Regions from separate parts of the Rothia sp. HMSC061D12 genome, predicted to be linked through region 2. Evidence: predicted binding sites of a transcription regulator. Region 2 holds the regulator's gene; the other holds the start of a gene.

Region 1 (9,327 bases), on a different contig from region 2:
TAATAGCCGCTCGTATCGCCGGTTCCTATACCGGCTGCTGTACCCGCAACCCGGCGTATATGCGCTACTAATCCCCGCACCGATCCTGCCGCTCCACGTGAGCGCAGGGTGCCGGTCGCGGGGATTAGTGCATTAAAAATTGGGTTTATTTGCCACCTTCCGGCGAGGTGAGGGACAAATGAGTGAGCCAAGGCATAGAATAAAAGAGCATGATTCGTACAACTCGAAGGATGACAATGACGAAGAAGCCTTTCCCTTCCGACCTCGAAATCGCACTTGCCGCCGATCTTTGGCCTATTAACAAGATCGCAGCAGACAACGGCATCAGCGAAGATCGCCTTGAACCCTACGGCAAGTATGTCGCTAAGGTCCTCCTCGACGAAACCACCAACGCAGAGACTGCCCGCAAGCGCGGCTCCAAGTACATCGTGGTTACCGCAGTCACCCCCACCCCGCTCGGTGAAGGTAAGACCGCAACCTCTGTCTCCCTCGCACAGGGCTTCGCCCAGACCGGCCGCAAGGCAATCCTGGCTCTGCGTCAGCCCGCAATGGGCCCGACCTTCGGCATCAAGGGCGGCGCAGCAGGCGGCGGCTACTCCCAGATCGTTCCCATGGAGAAGCTGAACCTGCACCTGACCGGCGACTTCCACGCCGTCACCGCAGCACACAACCTGCTTGCCGCCATGATTGACAACCACCTGCACCACGGCAACGAGCTGCGCATCGACCCGCGTGCAATCGAGTGGCGCCGCGTTATCGACATGAACGACCGCTCCCTGCGCAACATCGTCGTGGGCCTGGGCGAACGCATGGACGGCGTGGTCCGCGAGACCGGTTTCGACATCACCAGCGCCTCCGAAATCATGGTGATTCTCTCGCTGGCAACCTCCTTCAAGGACCTGCGCGAGCGCCTGGCAAAGATCGTGATCGGCCTGAACTACGACGGCGAGCCCGTCACCGCAGCCGACCTGAAGGCTGACGGCGCAATGTCCGTCATCCTGGCAGACGCAATCAACCCGAACCTGCTGCAGACCCTGGAGCACACCCCCGCACTGATTCACGCGGGCCCCTTCGGCAACATCGCAACCGGTAACTCCTCCGTGGTCGCCGACTACGTTGGTCTGGAGTACTCCGACTACGTGATTACCGAGGCTGGCTTCGGTGCCGATATGGGTGCGGAGCGTTTCTTCAACGTCAAGTGCCGCGTCTCCGGCCTGAAGCCGGACGCAGCAGTGCTCGTCGTAACCGTGCGCTCCCTGAAGTCCCACTCCGGCCTGTACAAGATCGTTCCGGGCAAGCCCCTGCCCGAAGGCATGCTGCAGGAAAGCCCCTCCGACGTGGAGAAGGGCGCAGAGAACCTGAAGAAGCACATCGAGATTGTGCGCAACTTCGGTGTTCAGCCGGTCGTGGCAATCAACGCCTTCCCGACCGACTTCGAGTCCGAGCACGAGACCATCCGCCGTATCGCTGAGGAAGCTGGCGCTCGCGTCGCTATCCACCGCGGTGTGGCTGAGGGTGGTAAGGGCACCACCGACCTGGCAGACGTGGTTGCTGAGGCATGTGACGACGTTTCGGATCTGAAGTACACCTACGATCTTGAGGACTCCATCGAGACCAAGATTGAGAAGGTTGCGACCAAGGTCTACGGCGCGGACGGCATTTCGATTGCTCCCGCTGCCGCTAAGCAGCTGAAGCGTTTCGCTGAGCTGGGCTACTCGCACCTGCCCGTGGTTATCGCGAAGACCCATCTGTCCATCTCTTCGGATGCAACTCTGAAGGGCGCACCGACCGGCTGGACCCTGCCCGTGCGCGAGGTTCGCCTGGCTGCAGGTGCCGGTTACGTCTACGCTATCTGCGGCACCATGCGCACCATGCCGGGCCTGAGCAAGAGCCCCGCAGCTGAGCGCATCGGCTTCGACGAGAACGGCGTGATGGTCGGCCTGTCCTAAGGCTTGTCCTAAAGCGGCTGTTCCAGCTGATTTATAGCTAGTGGAGGCGGCGCTCCTTCCCCACAGCGGGGGAGAGGCGCCGCCTTTGCTGTGCCCTATGGTGCTTTTGTAGAGTGCTCTGCCCCAGATACATGGAAGCATGAGGGGCGAATACGAGGTGCGCAACGCTTGAGGGCGGGGGAGCGGAGCTCTTGAAAACAGAATGAAACTAGGCTGCAACCCGGCTGCAACCAGGCAGCAACCAGGGGGAGTGAAGGATCCTGAAACCCCTGGTGGAGGGGTCTTTCAACCTTTTATTGAGGCTTCTAGGGCGCCTGTTTTGAGGGTGAAATTGGTACGTGCTGGTTAATAATTGGGCTCTATTTGTGCTTGAAGGTCAGGTTTTATTAAACAATCTATAGAGGTTGATTTTTTAGTGACACACTGTCTTGCATTTTGTGAAAATACGGCATTGACTAGGTATTTTGCTTTTTGAAAGGGGTTTTAATGGGTGCACTCAGTGAACCTGAAAGTGGGGCTGATGTTATTGTTTTGTAATAAAACCTCTACTTTAGGGGGTGCCTACAGGGGTAAAACAGACCAATTGATTTTGCCCTCGCGCGAATAATTGTGCAGATTTTGAACGGTGAGCAGTACATTTTTTCCTGCTCATGAAGTTGCAAGTACTTGAAGATACTTTCACCTTAACCCTCTACTTCCGCAGAATACCGGGCTAAAACTGTGTATTGAACCTTTGGGATTGCCGAGTGTGGAGCTTAAGTTAAAGGTGCACCGAAGTGCCAAAAGAGGGAAATTCTAAAATTATTTTGGGTGAAATAAGTCACGCTAAAACTCGAAAAAAATGAAATTGGTACGTATGGATACCCTAAAAAACACCTGTTTTTATTACAGAATGATTACAATGAGGCGCGGGTCACTAAATCCGGCTCTCCGTACCAAATTGGGTGGTAAAACAGCCCCCAAAAAGTTCGCTACTATTGAGTCATCAAGTAATCGTGAGATTTCCAAAGTCCTCGGGTTGCTTGTGTTTGAGTGAGTGATAGATACCCCTGGGTGTCATGAGAAGCGACTGTGTATCGATGCGCAGTCGCTTCTCTGTTTAACTTTTGAATTTCAGTGGAACCTCAGCCGGGCGGAATCCAGCCGGAACCTAATCCGTACCGAGCATGCTCCAGAATCTGTTCCCTGTGCATCCCGCACAAGCAACCCGTACATGTATCCCGCGCGTTCAACGCCGAATGCGCTGATAGGGGAGCGAACCGCATAGGCGCATGCTGTGCGGTCACAACCCCTACACTGGAACTATGACTACTTACCCCGAACCCACCCTCATCTTTGAGAACCCCGAACTGACCGTCCGTGCGTTCAGTGTCTCCGAGATGGACAATAGCGTCTACCTCATCACCATGCGCGCCACTGGCGAGCAGGTGCTTATCGACCCCGCAACCGAGGCAGAAGAGCTCTACGCTTTCACCCTCGACGCGCTCCTGAAGGACTGCCCGCAGCTCGAACTGACCGACTCTGAGGACCGCCGCGTGCGCGTCATGGAGAAGGAAGAGGACTTCAACTCCCTCAAGCCTCGCGCTATCGGCCTGACCGGCATCCTGGTTACTCACGGCCACTGGGACCACATTCGCGCTATTAAGGAGCTCGACCACCTCACCGGTGCCGTCACCTCCGCGGGTGCAGCTGACGTTGCCGAGATCAAGGAACTGGAAGACTACACCATCGAAGAGGAGCTGACCGGCGGCGAAAGCTTCGACTTCTACCGCTCCGACACCGTCATTCGTGCCCTGCACGTGCCCGGCCACACCCCCGGATCCATCGTCTACACCCTCGAAACCACCTGGGAAGACGGCACTCCCGCAACCCTGCTGTTCACCGGCGACACCCTGTTCCCCGGCGGCGTGGGAAAGACCGACTCCCCGCAGCAGTTCGGTGAGCTCTTCTCCAACGTGCTCGAAAAGCTCTTTGGCGGCTTCGAAGATGACGCTATCGTGCTGCCCGGCCACGGCCGCTCCACCACCCTCGGCGACGAGCGCCCCCACCTGGAAGATTGGGGTACCCGCGGCTGGTAAACCGCACTTGACGAATTGCGCCTCCTAGTCTGCCTCATATAAGTACTGCACCCTCACGCCTTCACCGCCCGCATAATCGCGCCGGTGAAAGGCGTGAGGGTGTAGAATTTAAGTTCGAAGATTAAGACGAAAGGATTTTCGATGACACCCCGCCCGGCACACGGAAGCACCGCACTCAAAGCGAACGATCTGACCAGCATCCGGGTTCAGGGTGCCCGCGAAAACAACCTCAAGAACGTAGACCTGACCATTCCGCGTGATGCGATGGTCGTCTTCACCGGTCTCTCCGGCTCCGGTAAGTCCTCCCTCGCCTTCGACACCATCTTTGCGGAGGGGCAGCGCCGCTACGTCGAGTCGCTCTCCTCCTACGCCCGCATGTTCCTGGGCCAGGTCGATAAGCCTGACGTCGACTTCATCGAGGGTCTCTCCCCGGCGGTGTCCATCGACCAGAAGTCCACCTCCAAGAACCCGCGCTCAACCGTCGGTACCATCACCGAAATCTACGACTACATGCGTCTGCTCTGGGCGCGAATCGGCCACCCGCACTGCCCCGAATGTGGCGAGGAAATCACCCAGCAGACCCCGCAGCAGATCGTGGACATCCTGCAGGAGTACCCCGAACGCACCCGCCTGCAGATCCTCGCGCCTGTTGTCAGCGCACGCAAGGGCGAGTTCGTGGACCTCTTCAAGGACCTGCTCACCCAGGGCTACTCGCGCGCCCGCGTGGACGGCGAAACCGTGCAGCTCTCCGACCCGCCCAAGCTCGCCAAGCAGTACAAGCACACCATCGAGGTGGTCGTCGACCGCATCGTCATTAAGGACGGTATTCACCAGCGCCTGACCGACTCCATCGAAACCGCGCTCAAGCTCGCCGACGGCCGCGTACTCATCGACTTCGTGGACCGCGAGCAGGACGACCCCGAACGCACCCGCTCCTTCAGCGAAAACCTCGCCTGCCCCAATAACCACCCGCTGCAGATCGACACGATCGAGCCGCGTGCCTTCTCCTTCAACTCGCCGTTCGGTGCGTGCAGCGCCTGTGACGGCATCGGCTCGCGCCTGGAAGTAGACACCGAACTGCTCGTACCCAACCCCGACCTGACCCTCGGCGAGGGCGCCATCGCCCCTTGGTCGCAGGGCAAGGCAACCACCGAATACTGGCTGCGCCTGCTCGCCGGTCTGGGGGAGGAGCTCGGCTTCGACCTGAACACCCCCTTCAAGGACCTGCCCGCCAAGACCCGCGCCGCCATCCTGGACGGCAAGGACTGCAAGGTTGAGGTCTCCTACCGCAACCGCTTCGGCCGCGAACGCCGCTACACCTCCGGATTCGAGGGCGTGAAGGCGTACATCAAGCGCAAGCACGAAGAAACCGAATCGGACTTCGCCCGCGACCGCTACGAACAGTACATGCGCCAGGTCGCCTGCCCCAGCTGTGGTGGCGCGCGCCTGAACCCGACCATCCTCGGCGTGAAGGTCGGCGGCAAGTCCATCGCAGACATTACCGACCTGTCCCTCGCCAACGCGCTCGCTTTCGTGCGTGGGCTGCAGCTCAGCGCCCGCGAAGCCAAGATTGGCGAGCAGGTCCTCAAGGAAATTGACGCGCGCCTGCAGTTCCTGCTGGACGTGGGCCTGGACTACCTGACCCTCTCGCGCTCCGCCGGTACGCTCTCCGGCGGTGAGGCGCAGCGCATCCGCCTGGCCACCCAGATTGGTTCGGGCCTGGTTGGTGTGCTCTACGTGCTCGACGAGCCCTCCATCGGCCTGCACCAGCGCGATAACCGCCGCCTCATCGAGACCCTGACCAAGCTGCGCGACATGGGCAACACGCTTATTGTGGTTGAGCACGACGAAGACACCATGCGCGAAGCCGACTGGATCGTGGACGTAGGACCCGGCGCCGGCGAGCACGGTGGCGAAATCGTGCACTCCGGCAGCTTCGAGGAGCTGCTGAAGAACACCAAGTCCATCACCGGCGACTACATGGCTGGTCGCCGCAGCATTGAGGTGCCCGCCTCCCGCCGCCCCGTGGACAAGAAGCGACAGCTGACCGTGCGCGGCGCCCGCGAAAACAACCTCAAGAACGTGACCGTGTCCTTCCCCCTGGGCGTGTTCACCGCGGTGACCGGCGTGTCCGGCTCGGGTAAATCCACCCTCGTCAACGACATTCTGTACACCTCCCTGGCGAACAAGCTCAACGGCGCCAAGCAGGTGCCCGGCCGCCACAAGAGCATCGACGGCCTGGAGCACCTGGATAAGGTCATTCACGTGGACCAGTCGCCCATCGGCCGCACCCCGCGTTCGAACCCCGCCACCTACACCGGCGTGTTCGACCACATCCGCAAGCTGTTCGCAGAGACCAGCGAAGCGAAAATGCGCGGCTACACCCCCGGCCGATTCTCGTTCAACGTCAAGGGCGGTCGCTGCGAGGACTGCTCCGGCGACGGCACCCTGAAGATTGAAATGAACTTCCTGCCGGACGTGTACGTGCCCTGCGAAACCTGCCACGGCAAGCGCTACAACCGCGAAACCCTCGAGGTGCACTACAAGGGCAAGACCATTGCCGACGTGCTCGAAATGCCCGTGGAGGAGGCCGCAGAGTTCTTCGCCGCGTTCACTCCGATTGCGCGCCACCTGAACACCCTCGTGGACGTGGGCCTGGGCTACATTCGCCTGGGCCAGCCCGCAACCACCCTCTCCGGCGGTGAAGCGCAGCGCGTGAAGCTCGCAACCGAACTGCAGAAGCGCTCCAACGGCCGCTCCATCTACGTGCTGGACGAGCCGACCACCGGCCTGCACTTTGAAGACATCCGCAAGCTGCTCGCCGTGCTGCAATCGCTGGTGGACAAGGGCAATAGCGTCATCACCATCGAGCACAACCTGGACGTGGTCAAGTGCGCCGACTGGATTATCGACATGGGCCCCGAAGGCGGTAGCGGCGGCGGCACCGTCATCGCCGAAGGAACCCCGGAACAGGTGGCTCAGGTGAAGGGCTCGCACACCGGCGCGTTCCTTGCTGAAATCCTGAGCTAGCCGAGATTCTGAACTAGTCAAAAATTTGCCCTAGAGGAAACCTACGTGACTGATACTCAAGGAACCGAACCCACGCGGGGAGCTCAGGCAACCCGTGGCGCTGCGAACCGTGGTGCTGCGAACCGCGGCGCTGTGACCACCGCGGACCGTGCGCGGCACATCCTGCACACCCAGCTGGAGGCGGACTTCTGCCAGGCGCCTGGCTCGATTAGCCGCGCCCTCGAAGAGCTACGCGACTACCCGGACGCCGAGAGCCTGCCGCTGCTCGCCACTGTGCAGCCTCCCTCCGAGAAGATGGGCGCCGCACGCCGCCGCAACGACGACATCTGGGAGTTGCGCGTCGCCAACTACGCGAGCGTCGGCATTCTCTGCGCCAAACATCCGCGCGTGCTGGACAAGGCCATCGACTACATGCTCGGCGACCAGTCGAACTGGCTCGGCGACTACGCGCAACTGCGCCAGCTCAACGAACTGCTCACCCCCTACACCCAGCAGGTCAGCGGCACTAGCATCTACTACACGCCCGGCCGCGCCCTGCTGAACTCGGTCGTACCCGAGGGCGTGCAGGCGCAGGAGGTCAAGTGCGCCGTGCCCGGTGTGGGCATGATGCGTCGCGTTGACCCCGCCGAGCTGAAGGCTGCGTTGCTTGCCGAAATCACGGGCGAGCGCACCATCCGCAGGGAGGCAAACGCTTCCGCGGGTGCGCTTGAGGTTGACCCGCAGGACACGCAGGCGCGCGTAACCCGCCTGCGCGTGGAGCTGCTGGACGCTGAAAAGTTTGAGCGTTTCCGCGGGGATAAGCGCTACTCGAACGCGCTGGGCTTTAGCGTGACCCGCCCGGATGTGCTGGTGCTTGCCGCATACCCGGTGGATGGGGATACACCTGATGCACCCGCGGCGGGGGAGAGCCCCGCGCTCGCAGACCCTATCGCTATGGTTGGCCTGAGTGACGATTCGCCGATTATGCGCCAGATTGGCATTGACGTGCTGCCCGCCTTCCGCGGCGCGGGTATTGCGAGCGCCCTGGTGCGAGATGCCGCACGCCTGACCCTGGCGGAAGGGTACCTACCGTTCTACGGTACGAGCCCGTCGCACATGCTGTCGCAGAGGGTTGCGATGAATGCCGGGTTGGTGCCGACCTGGTGGGAGTACGTGTCCACCAGCCTGAATGACCTACCTATGGACTAGATTTGCCTACAGACTAGAGCCGCCCGCGCTAGGCATAACGACATGTAGAAAGCCCCCGAGATTCGGAGTCTCGGGGGCTTTTGCTGTACTAATTTCGCGGGCTGAGAGTTTCACGCGCTGCGGATTTCGTGTGCAGGGATTTTCGCGGGGTTCAGCGTCTAGGGTTGCCGCATAAGGAACAGCCTCTAGAGCCTTACCAGTTAAAGCTCCGCGCCGTTGCTGGCAATCACCTCGCGGTACCAGTGGAAGGACTTCTTACGGTAGCGCGCCAGGGTGCCGGTGCCGTCGTCGTTGCGGTCTACGTAGATGAACCCGTAGCGCTTGGACATCTGCGCGGTGGAGGCGCTAATCATGTCGATGCAGCCCCAGGTGGTGTAGCCGAGCACGTTCACGCCGTCCTCAATCGCCTCGCGTACCGCGTGCAGGTGCTGGCGCAGGTAGTCGATGCGGTAGTCATCCTCCACGGTGAGCTCACCGTTCACCTCGACCAGTTCGTCGCGTGCGCCCAGGCCGTTCTCCACAATGAACAGCGGCTTCTGCCAGCGGTCCCAATACTGGTTGAGGACCACGCGCAGGCCGGTCGGGTCAATCTGCCAGCCCCATTCGCTGGCGGGCAGGGTCGGGTTCGCCACGCCGCCGAGGATATTGCCTTCGCCGCGCTCGCCGCGTGCCGGGTCGCCGGTTGCGCAGGTGGACATGTAGTAGCTGAACGACACGAAGTCCACGGTGTTCTTCAGGTCTTCGTGGTCCTGCTCGGTGATGTTCAGTTCCACGCCCTTCTCACGCAGGGCACGCAGGAAGTAGCCGGGGTAGGCGCCGCGCACGTGCACGTCACCGAACGCGAAGTTCGCCTGCTCCGCCTGCATGGCGGCGAGTACGTCGGCGGGGTCGGGGGTGAGCGGGTAGGTGGGCATGGCAAGAATCATGCAGCCGACCTGGGCGCCCGGTGCCAGTTCGCGTGCCGCAGTGGTGGCGCGGGCGGAGGCGACCAGCTCGTGGTGCATCGCCTGGTAGAGGTCGGCGTCGCTGAGCTGATCCGCCGGGGTGTTGATGCCGCCGGACATGAACGGCAGGTGCAGCAT
Region 2 (9,327 bases):
GAATCAGCCATCGCCTCCAGCACCTCATCGGTCACCACACGCATGAAAACGCGGCGGCCCTCCTCCGGGGTGGGAGTACCGTACACCTGCTCCAGCAGCTCAGCGATATCCTCATGACGGTCAAACGCCGCCTCCGTGACATACACAGCGTCCAGAATCGGCTTCTTCAGATGCGCCTTCAACGCCTCACGCACAGCCTGCGGGCCTTCCACCAGGAACTGGCCCTTCTTCGTGCGAGTAGCGCGGGTACGCAGCTTCGCAATATCGCGCACACGATCTGCCTGCGGATTGGACATCACAACGGGGGTACTAATACGTTCAAAAAAGTTCACTCTTAAAGGGTACAGGCAAAGGCACACCCAAAAACGCAGAACAGTCACACGCACAACCCCCAGATACGCAGAAAGCGGCCGCCCACACTCAAAAGTGCAGACGGCCGCTCACGACGCTTAAGCATCCTACCCCGAACCTAGATTTTCGAGGTAAGAACACAACCTAGGCTCATTAAGCCTTGGGAGCCGAGGTATCCTCGGGCAGGTTGTTCTTAGCAATCTCAACCAGTGCGTTGAAGGCAGCGGGCTCGTTAACAGCCAGCTCAGCCAGCATACGGCGGTCAACCTCAACACCAGCAGCCTTCAGGCCCTGGATGAAGCGGTTGTAGGTCAGGCCCTGTGCGCGGGAAGCAGCGTTGATACGCTGAATCCACAGGCGACGGAAGTCACCCTTCTTCTTACGACGGTGGTCGTAGCTGTAAACCAGCGAGTGAGTGACCTGCTCCTTAGCCTTACGGTACAGGCGAGAACGCTGACCGCGGTAGCCGGATGCACGATCGAGAATAGTACGGCGCTTCTTGTGCGCGTTAACCGCGCGCTTCACACGTGCCACGTGTGTCTCCTTCGTCTTATGTCCTGAACAGCTCACATATCACGCTGAACAGGAGCGAGTCTTTAATCAGTGCGCACCACTATCAGTGCGCCAGGTGCAGAGAGTAAGCGTTGCTTACTTACCCAGCATCTTCTTGACAACCTTTGCCTGGCCGCCGGTAACGATCTGGTCAGAAGCCAGACGACGGGTCAGACGAGAGGACTTGTGCTCCAGGTAGTGGCGGCGGTTCGCCTGCTGGCGCTTAACCTTGCCGCTACCGGTGAGCTTGAAGCGCTTCTTAGCACCAGAGTGGGTCTTCTGCTTCGGCATAGCTGCCGTTCTCCTTACATTCATCCCCCGCCACAACGGCGGGGTAGCTTAGTGGGGTTGAGCGATACACGCATCAGCCCCAAGGACCAAAGGTGAGGCACCCCTAACGAGGTGCCTCGGAACCGGCACCGGGTGAACCCGCAACACCCACCCAACGGTGGAGGCGCGTGCCCATCCTAAAGTGACGACCCGGTTCCCTACTCGGCGGAAGCCTGTGCCTTCAACTCGGCAGGCATAGCGTCTGCCAAAGAATTAGTTACGGGCTTCGCCTTGGTCGTGTCAATACGCTCGCGACCCTTGCGACCGCCGGCGCCCTGCTCACGGCGAGCCTCTGCCTTACCGCGAAGCGGAGCCAGAACCATCACCATGTTGCGGCCATCCTGACGGGGGCGAGACTCAACAGTGCTCACCTCAGCCAGCTCAGCCGCCAGACGCTCCAGCAGACGCACACCCATCTCGGGGCGCTGCTGCTCACGACCACGGAACTGAATCATTGCCTTGACCTTGTCACCACCGGAAAGGAAACGACGAGCGTGTCCAACCTTGGTTTCGTAGTCGTGGGTATCAATCTTCAGGCGGAAACGGATCTCCTTCAGAACGGCATTAGCCTGCTTCTTGCGGGATTCACGAGCCTTGATTGCGGCTTCGTACTTGTACTTACCGTAATCCATGAGCTTGCACACGGGCGGCTTCGCGTTCGGGGCAACCTCGACCAGGTCGAGTTCGGCGTCCTCAGCCAGACGCAGAGCGTCCTTCAGAGGGACAACGCCTACCTGCTCGCCACCGGGACCGACAAGACGGACCTCGGGAACGCGGATACGATCGTTAATGCGTGGTTCGCTAATGACTAGCTCCTGTGCTCTGTGGGTTTCCCCGTGAATACTATCCGTTGCGGGCACTAAAAAAGCCCCCGCAGTCACACAAGCGGAGGCACAAACCAGCGTACGCCGAAAGCGGCGGACGAACCCGTTCACCTTAAAACTCGCAAACTAACGTCTGCGGCGGTCAACCGGGTGGGAGGCATGCTCCACTTGCAAACTGCCTACAACCATACCGCAGAACCCCCTACAGGCGCAAGGAATTAGACGTAAAACACCATAAAAATTGCGGTCATTCACGCGGAAAGTCCACGGAGACGCCCACTCTTAAGGACGCATTTACCGAAACAAACGAAATATGAGATTCTAGGACTATGAGCACTGAAAACACGAGTTTCCGCTTCACCGCGGAAGAAGAAACCCCCGTACACGGCCACACCGAACTCACCGAAGAGCAGGTCGAAGCCGTCAACGAACAGCTGCGCGACATCGCAGACGTACCCGCCATCGAAATCATCAGCTCCGCAGCCATCCACATGATGAGCGCCGCAGCCGTCAAGTGCGGCCTGGCAGCAGACGAAAACGCCGACGACCTCAAGGACCTCGACGAAGCACGCAAGCTCATCACCGCACTGGCAGGCCTCGTCACCGCCGCAGCGCCCGAAATCGGCTCCCAGCACGCAGCACCCCTGCGCGACGGCCTGCGCACCCTGCAACTCGCATTCCGCGAAGCATCTCCCTTCCCGGACGAACCCGGCAAGGGCCCCGGCGAAAAGCTCACCGGCCCGGTGTACTAAACCAGCACGTGTGCTAAACCAACACGTGCAGTAAACCAGGACGTACGCTAAACCAGCTGGTCCACTAAGCCGCAACCTGGTTTATGTCATCACGAAGCCCCGCCTCCCTCGTACTGAGGAAGACGGGGCTTCGTCACATATAAAGCTTGTGCGAGCCTGTGCGGATAAGAAAACTACGCGGACTAGATAAGCGGGCTAGCGCGAACCGGTAGCTTTAGCGGGCACCCAATGTATCAAGAACGGTAGCTTTAGCGGGAACCAGCAGCCTCAAGAGCCTGCTCAAAACTAAAGTTACCCACATACAGCGCCTTACCCAGCACCACGCCCTCCAAACCATAAGGCACCATGGAACGCAGCTTCTCAAGATCAGCCAGCGACGCCACACCACCGGACGCCACCACCCGGCAGGCAGCCTGAGCCAGCACCTCATCCAGCAGCTCCGCACCGGGACCCGCCAGGGAACCGTCCTTGCTCACATCCGTAACGATATAGCGGCGCACGCCCGCGCTCTCCAGCCACGCCAGCGCCTCCGCCAGGTCAGGGCCCGACCAGTCGGTACCGCGAGCCACCGTCACCCAGCCCCGCTCAGGGTTATAGCGGGCATCGAGACCAAGAGCCAGAAGATCAGAATCAGCGTAACGAGCCAGAGTGCTTTCAAGCCAGGAAGAATCCGCCAGAGCCGCACTGGTCACGTTCACGCGATCCGGACTCAGGCTCAGGGCGCGCTCCAGGCTCTCAGCATTACGCACGCCGCCACTAACCTGAATACGAACCGGGGCAGAGCTCCGGGCGCTCTCTGCACGGACGGCGGCAACCACCTCAGCCAGAACCTCAGTATTCGTGCCGCGACCAAACGCCAAATCAAGGTCAACCAGGTGAATCCAGCGAGCACCAGACTTCACCCAAGTCAGAGCCGCTTCAACAGGGTCGAGGCGCTGCTCACCACCGGACAGGGTGCCACCCACCGGGCGCACCGCATAGCCTTCAGAAATATCAACAGCGGGCAGAAGTTCAAGAACGGGTGCAGACATTAGTTACCTCCCGCAGCAGTAGCGGAGTCGCCAGAAGACAGAGACTCAGAAGACAGGCGACCGGTCACCGCCAGGGACGCAACCCAGCGGCGCATAAACTCCGCCCCCAGCTCGCCAGAACCTACCGGGCAGAACTGCACCGCCGTCAGCGGACCGTTCTCAACCGCCGCGATATAGGCGGGCTCGGTGACAGTCCAAGTCACCGCGGGAGGGGCAATATATTCAATGCTCTGATCAAAAGCCCACTCAAAAACGCCGTGCTCAGATTTGAAGTGAGCCTCGCCCTCAAGATCCTTGAGCAGCGTACTATCGGAGGAAGAACGCAGGGCAGAAACACCGGGCGCCAGGTCGCGGGTAGAAAGCTCCACGCTCTCACCGGGCCACTCCCCCATGCCCTGCACCTGAACCTGCCCCATCTGCGGATGCTCCACCGTAATAGAGTCAAAGAGGCAGCTCAGTGCCGCACCGGCAACCAGCACCGGACGACCGCCGGCAACACGGCGGCCAATCACGCGCTCAGCGTCCTTAGCTTTCAGATCTTCATATGCCTCAAGAGAGCTCGCACCGCCGGTAACCACCATACCGTCAGCCTCACGCAGCTGATCAGGCACGGTAGTGACGATAACGTCCGCCCCCGCATCCTGAAGAAGCTTCACCAGGGCGCCACGAGTTCCGGGCTCGCCCAAAACGGCAACCACCGGACGAGCGGTCTGCGCGGTTTCAGTTTCGACGGGTGTGGATTCAACGGGAACAGGCATCGGTGCGCTCCTATTTCGTAGGCTCAAGAATTCGACTCAAGCGCTCTAGCTTGAGAGATAGAAGATTCGGAGTCAAGACATCAACCTCATGCAGAAGCCAACCACACGCGGGTCCATGCTTAGCGCTGAGTCTGAGGAATTTCCAGACGCTGACCGGCATCAACAGAGGTACTGGTCAACGAATTCAACTCCATAATACGAACCACAGTATCACGGGTGTCACCTTGCGGATCCACCGCCTGAGCAATATCCCACAGGGTCTCGCCGTGCTTCACCACAACGACGGTTCGAGTCACCGAAGCGTTCTCCACGGAAGCCGAAGCCGCCGGGCCAAAGAAGCTAATAGCACCGAGCACAATCAGCGCCGCCAAGGTCAGCAGAGGCAGACCCTTCAGGAAACCGCGCACAGTGCCAAGACAACGAATAGAAGAGGGAACCGCGCGCAGAAGCTCGCCACCCTTAGCCAGAAGAACACTCTTCGCGCCAGGTGCCTGAGCCGCAGAAGATGCCTGAGTAGAAACAGCAGGGGCAGAAACAGCGGGGGTAGAAACGGCGGGAGCGTGGGCAGGCTGAGCCGTCTGCGCAGGACGGGGTGCATGAGCCGCACGAGAGGAGCGAACAGACGGCGAAGACGCAGGCACATGAGAACGCCCCTGCATAGTGCGGGCGGACACGGTGCTGGCGGACGCAGTGCGGGCGGGGTGAAGTACCACCAAACCTGCCGGAAGGTGTGCAGAAGTGCCACGAGAAGCAATAGGTGCTGCAGTAGTCATTGTGGTTCCTTTCTCTCAGCTCGCCCCGGGGTTACCCCGCGGGTCTAGCAATGCCGAGCGATACCCGCTCGGAGGTCCTAGTTGAGTGATAACTATGGAGTGGTGATTGTTAGGCGATAACTATTGGGTAGCTATTCTCTAGTTAGGTCAGAGCGTCGGGTGCACCGGGCTGCGCTGGGTCGCCCCAGCACCCCATCCCCTGCGCTCTCTCTTCGCCAGATGCTCGCTAGAGCATCCGGGGTAGATCATGCGAAGAGAGAGGCAGAGGATTCGAATACATTCGAACACTCATTCACTCTCCTCTCCTGGAAGACTCCGGGTCGAATCTTCGAATATTCTTCGAACATCCACCCGTAAATCCTGAATTTCAGGAGAGATTCAAGAGTATATACGAACTCTTGTTCTAAAGTCTAGCAGAGATGTACTAAAAATTTCTTCGAGTTTCGAAGAAAAAATCTAGAATATTTGTTTGAGTTTTTCGGTGTAGTGTTCTACACTGGTGTCAAGAGACGTTCCACACGCTCCTGATGAGTCCTACTCACAGCAGGTTTCTGTACCCGTTACGGTTTGATTCTGTATCGAATGCAGGTGCTGCTGACTGAGTTTTATAGGGCGGAGGCGCATACTCGTTGCCTGCGTATCGCTCCGGTATCGCTCCGGCACGGATAGAATTCCTCCACCCCCTGACGAGATAAGACCCATTTCGGCAGAACCAAAAAATTTTTAGGACTTCACCAGAAAACGTGTGAAGCACCCATCCGTGCCCCGACCGGACTGTGTCTCAAACAGACTGCAGAGACCGGAGTACAGAATTCGGGGCACAGACCGAAGGAAAAGAAATGGCAACAGCACCCCGTCCGGCGCTGACCGCGCGCCAGCAGAAGATTCTTGACGCGATCCGCACCGAGATTGAACAGAAGGGTTACCCGCCGTCCATGCGCCAGATTGGTGACATGGTGGGTCTTGCGTCCCTGTCCTCGGTCACTCACCAGCTCGGTCGCCTCGAGACCATGGGCTACATTCGCCGCGACCCCAAGCTCCCCCGTGCCATTGAGGTGCTGGATGAGAACGGCATCGGCATCCACGGTAGCGCTTCCTCTTCCCTGCCCGAGCTGCCGAACTTCGAAGTCGGCGATGAGGACCTCGTACCCGTTCCCCTGGTTGGACGAATTGCAGCGGGCGGCCCCATCACTGCCGAGCAGTCCGTGGAGGATGTGCTCGCTCTGCCCCGCCAGCTGGTCGGTAGCGGCAAGCTGTTCATGCTCAAGGTCAAGGGTGATTCCATGATTGACGCCGCAATCTGCGACGGCGACTGGGTGGTTGTCCGCGAGCAGCACACCGCAGACAACGGCGATATTGTTGCTGCGCTACTTGACGACGAGGCAACCGTGAAGGTGTTCCGTCAGGTCGACGGCCATACCTGGCTCATGCCGCGCAACTCCAACTACGAGCCGATTATGGGCGACCGCGCAACCGTCATGGGTAAGGTCGTCTCCGTGCTGCGTAGTCTCTAGAAAACCACAGCCTCTAGAAGATGCAGTCTCTGAAAGACGCGGGCTCTAAACAGCCACAGCATCTCAAAGAAGCTGTTTTAAACAACACAGCCTCTAAAAGACATAGCTACGAGGCTTTTAGCTCTCTATAGAAATCACCCCGGTGCTACGTGAATGTTCACGTATCACCGGGGTGATTTTTATATTTCCAAAGCGGAAGGTGCGGCGCTGCCAGGACTGGATCCCGCCCGAGCTAACGCTCAATACTCGCCGAAAGACGAGCCAGCGCGCCGGTCACCGCGGCCTTATTCTGCGTTGACCACATCGGCGGCATCGCCTTCATCAAGAAACCGCCGTAGCGTTTAGTCGCCACACGCGAATCCAGCACAGCCACCACGCCGCGGTCAGACACCGAACGGATCAGGCGACCCGCGCCCTGCGCCATACGAATCGCCGCGTGGTGAGCAGAAACCGCCATAAAGCCGTTACCGCGATGACGGTTCACCGCCTCCGTACGAGCCTGCGCAATCGGGTCATCCGGGCGGGGGAACGGAATGCGGTCCATCACCACCAGGCGGCAAGAGTCACCGGGAACGTCCACGCCCTGCCACAGGCTCATCGTTCCGAACAGGCATGAGTCAACGTCCTCGCTGAACTCCTCCACCAGGGCCTTGAGCGAAGACTCACCCTGCAGAAGAATGTTCAGGTCGCTGTGCTCACGCATGTATTCGGCGGCACGCTCGGCGGCGCGCTTCGAGGAGAACAGGCCCAGGGCACCGCCCTCCGACGCCTCGCACAGCTCACGCAGACGCTCCAGCTGGCCCTCGTGCACACCGAATCCCGGAGGCTTCAAATCCCCGGCAACGTACATGATGCCCTGCTTGCGGTAGTCGAAAGGCGAACCCACGTCGATGCTCGTCCAGCGCGGCGCGCCCTCGCCCTGCAGTCCCAGGGCACCGGCGGCAACGTCAAAAGAGTCACCCACCGTCAGGGTCGCACTCGTCAGAATCACGGTGCGGTCAGCGAACAGACCGTCACGTAGCTGCAAACCGACGCTCAAGGGGGCGATGTTCAGGGTCGCCGGGTCGGTATCGGAAGCAGCCACGTAGCGGCCGTTCTCCCAACCACCCTGACGAGAAATCCACAGAACGTCCTGCTCGCCCGAAGCCTCCAGAATGCGGCTACTCATGTCGTGTACCTCAGAGACACGCGAGCGCGCCATCTGCAGGCCGGCGTCAACGTCCTGACCGTCCGGTTTGGTATCGGACAGGGCGGTGCGGGCGGCATCGTTGACCGCAGAAATAGCGGTCAAAAGGCGACCGTCCAGGCCTTTCAGCAGGCCCTCGGCAAGACCCTCGAACGCGGTCTCCAGGGTGCCGGCAGCCATTTCCAGGGCACCGGAATCAGCCTTCGAATGCTTCTTCACGCTACGCGCCGCACGGCGAACCATCGCAACCGTCAAAGAACCAGACACGGCACCGGTCACACGGTCCACCAGCTCATGAGCCTCATCAATAATGACCGTCTCATGTTCGGGCAGAACCTTCATGCCCTCGAAAGCGTTAATCGCCAGCAGGGCGTGGTTCGTAATGACAATGTCAGCCTCAGCGGCACGGCCACGCGCCATCTCGCTAAAGCACTCTTCCACCAGCGGGCAGCGGCGGCCCAGACACTCGGCGGCGCTCACCGATACCTGAGCCCAGGCGCGGTCAGAAACGCCGGGCTTCAGCTCGTCACGGTCGCCGGTCTCCGTGCGGTCGGCCCACTCGCGCAGGCGCACCACTTCCTCACCCACGCGGGAGGTCGAAGAAGGCATGTCAAAGAGAGCATCCGGCTCGTCTTCCGGGTAGCCGCCCTCCAGCTTATGCAGGCAGAGGTAGTTATTGCGGCCCTTGAGCAGAGCCACCTGCGCCTGCGACTCCGGGCGTGGCTCCAGCGCTTGTAGAAGACGCGGAATATCGCGGTTCACGATCTGCGCCTGCAGGGCAAGAGTCGCCGTCGCAACCACAATCGGCTGGTCCGACTCCCCCACCCGCGCCAGGGCAGGCACCAGGTAGCCCAGGGACTTACCGGTACCGGTACCCGCCTGGACCAGCAGGTGACGCTGCAGTTCAAGAGCCTGCGCCACATGCGCCACCATGGTGCGCTGACCGGCACGATTCTGACCGCCAGTGGCGGCAACCGCCTCATCCAGCAGGGTCAGGGCATCCTTCGCACCGGGCAGGGTCTCAAGCTCCTGCCCGGTGAATCGGGTGCCGTCGGTTGCCGGTCCGGGCACAGTTCCCGGGGTGTTTTTGGGCGCGTTGATGCTCTCGGTCACGCTCATCCGCCCTAGAGAGCCTCGGAGGTAGAGGGCTGCTCGGAGTCAGATGCGGTCGCCTCAGTGAGGGCGTGTGCCTCCGCAAGTTCCTCTTCCAGGACCTCCAGCAGGTCGCCCTCCAGCACATACTCGGACAGTTCGGA

The links. The regulator LexA, encoded in region 2, represses DNA repair genes until DNA is damaged. The targets are predictions, from matches to a motif close to TCGAACANNTGTTCGA.
Region 1: uvrA (excinuclease ABC subunit UvrA) is a predicted target of LexA. The motif match lies at 4,130-4,145, and genes of this name have one in related genera.

Annotation. Positions count from the first base shown of each region.
Region 1 covers NZ_KV830305.1:583,547-592,873, reverse strand. Annotated here, with positions in the region: gene HMPREF2682_RS02265 (zinc-binding dehydrogenase) at 1-3, shown strand, start outside; gene HMPREF2682_RS02260 (formate--tetrahydrofolate ligase) at 237-1,949, shown strand; gene HMPREF2682_RS02255 (MBL fold metallo-hydrolase) at 3,254-4,027, shown strand; gene uvrA (excinuclease ABC subunit UvrA) at 4,169-7,057, shown strand; gene HMPREF2682_RS02245 (GNAT family N-acetyltransferase) at 7,103-8,245, shown strand; gene HMPREF2682_RS02240 (glycoside hydrolase family 1 protein) at 8,446-9,327, opposite strand, start outside.
Region 2 covers NZ_KV830307.1:16,798-26,124, forward strand. Annotated here, with positions in the region: gene HMPREF2682_RS06775 (TrmH family RNA methyltransferase) at 1-386, opposite strand, end outside; gene rplT (50S ribosomal protein L20) at 505-885, opposite strand; gene rpmI (50S ribosomal protein L35) at 1,000-1,194, opposite strand; gene infC (translation initiation factor IF-3) at 1,392-2,093, opposite strand; gene HMPREF2682_RS06795 (DUF1844 domain-containing protein) at 2,387-2,809, shown strand; gene HMPREF2682_RS06800 (HisA/HisF-related TIM barrel protein) at 3,058-3,840, opposite strand; gene HMPREF2682_RS06805 (type 1 glutamine amidotransferase family protein) at 3,840-4,598, opposite strand; gene HMPREF2682_RS09295 (LysM peptidoglycan-binding domain-containing protein) at 4,718-5,371, opposite strand; gene lexA (transcriptional repressor LexA) at 6,211-6,885, shown strand; gene HMPREF2682_RS06820 (ATP-dependent DNA helicase) at 7,118-9,190, opposite strand; gene hflX (GTPase HflX) at 9,196-9,327, opposite strand, start outside.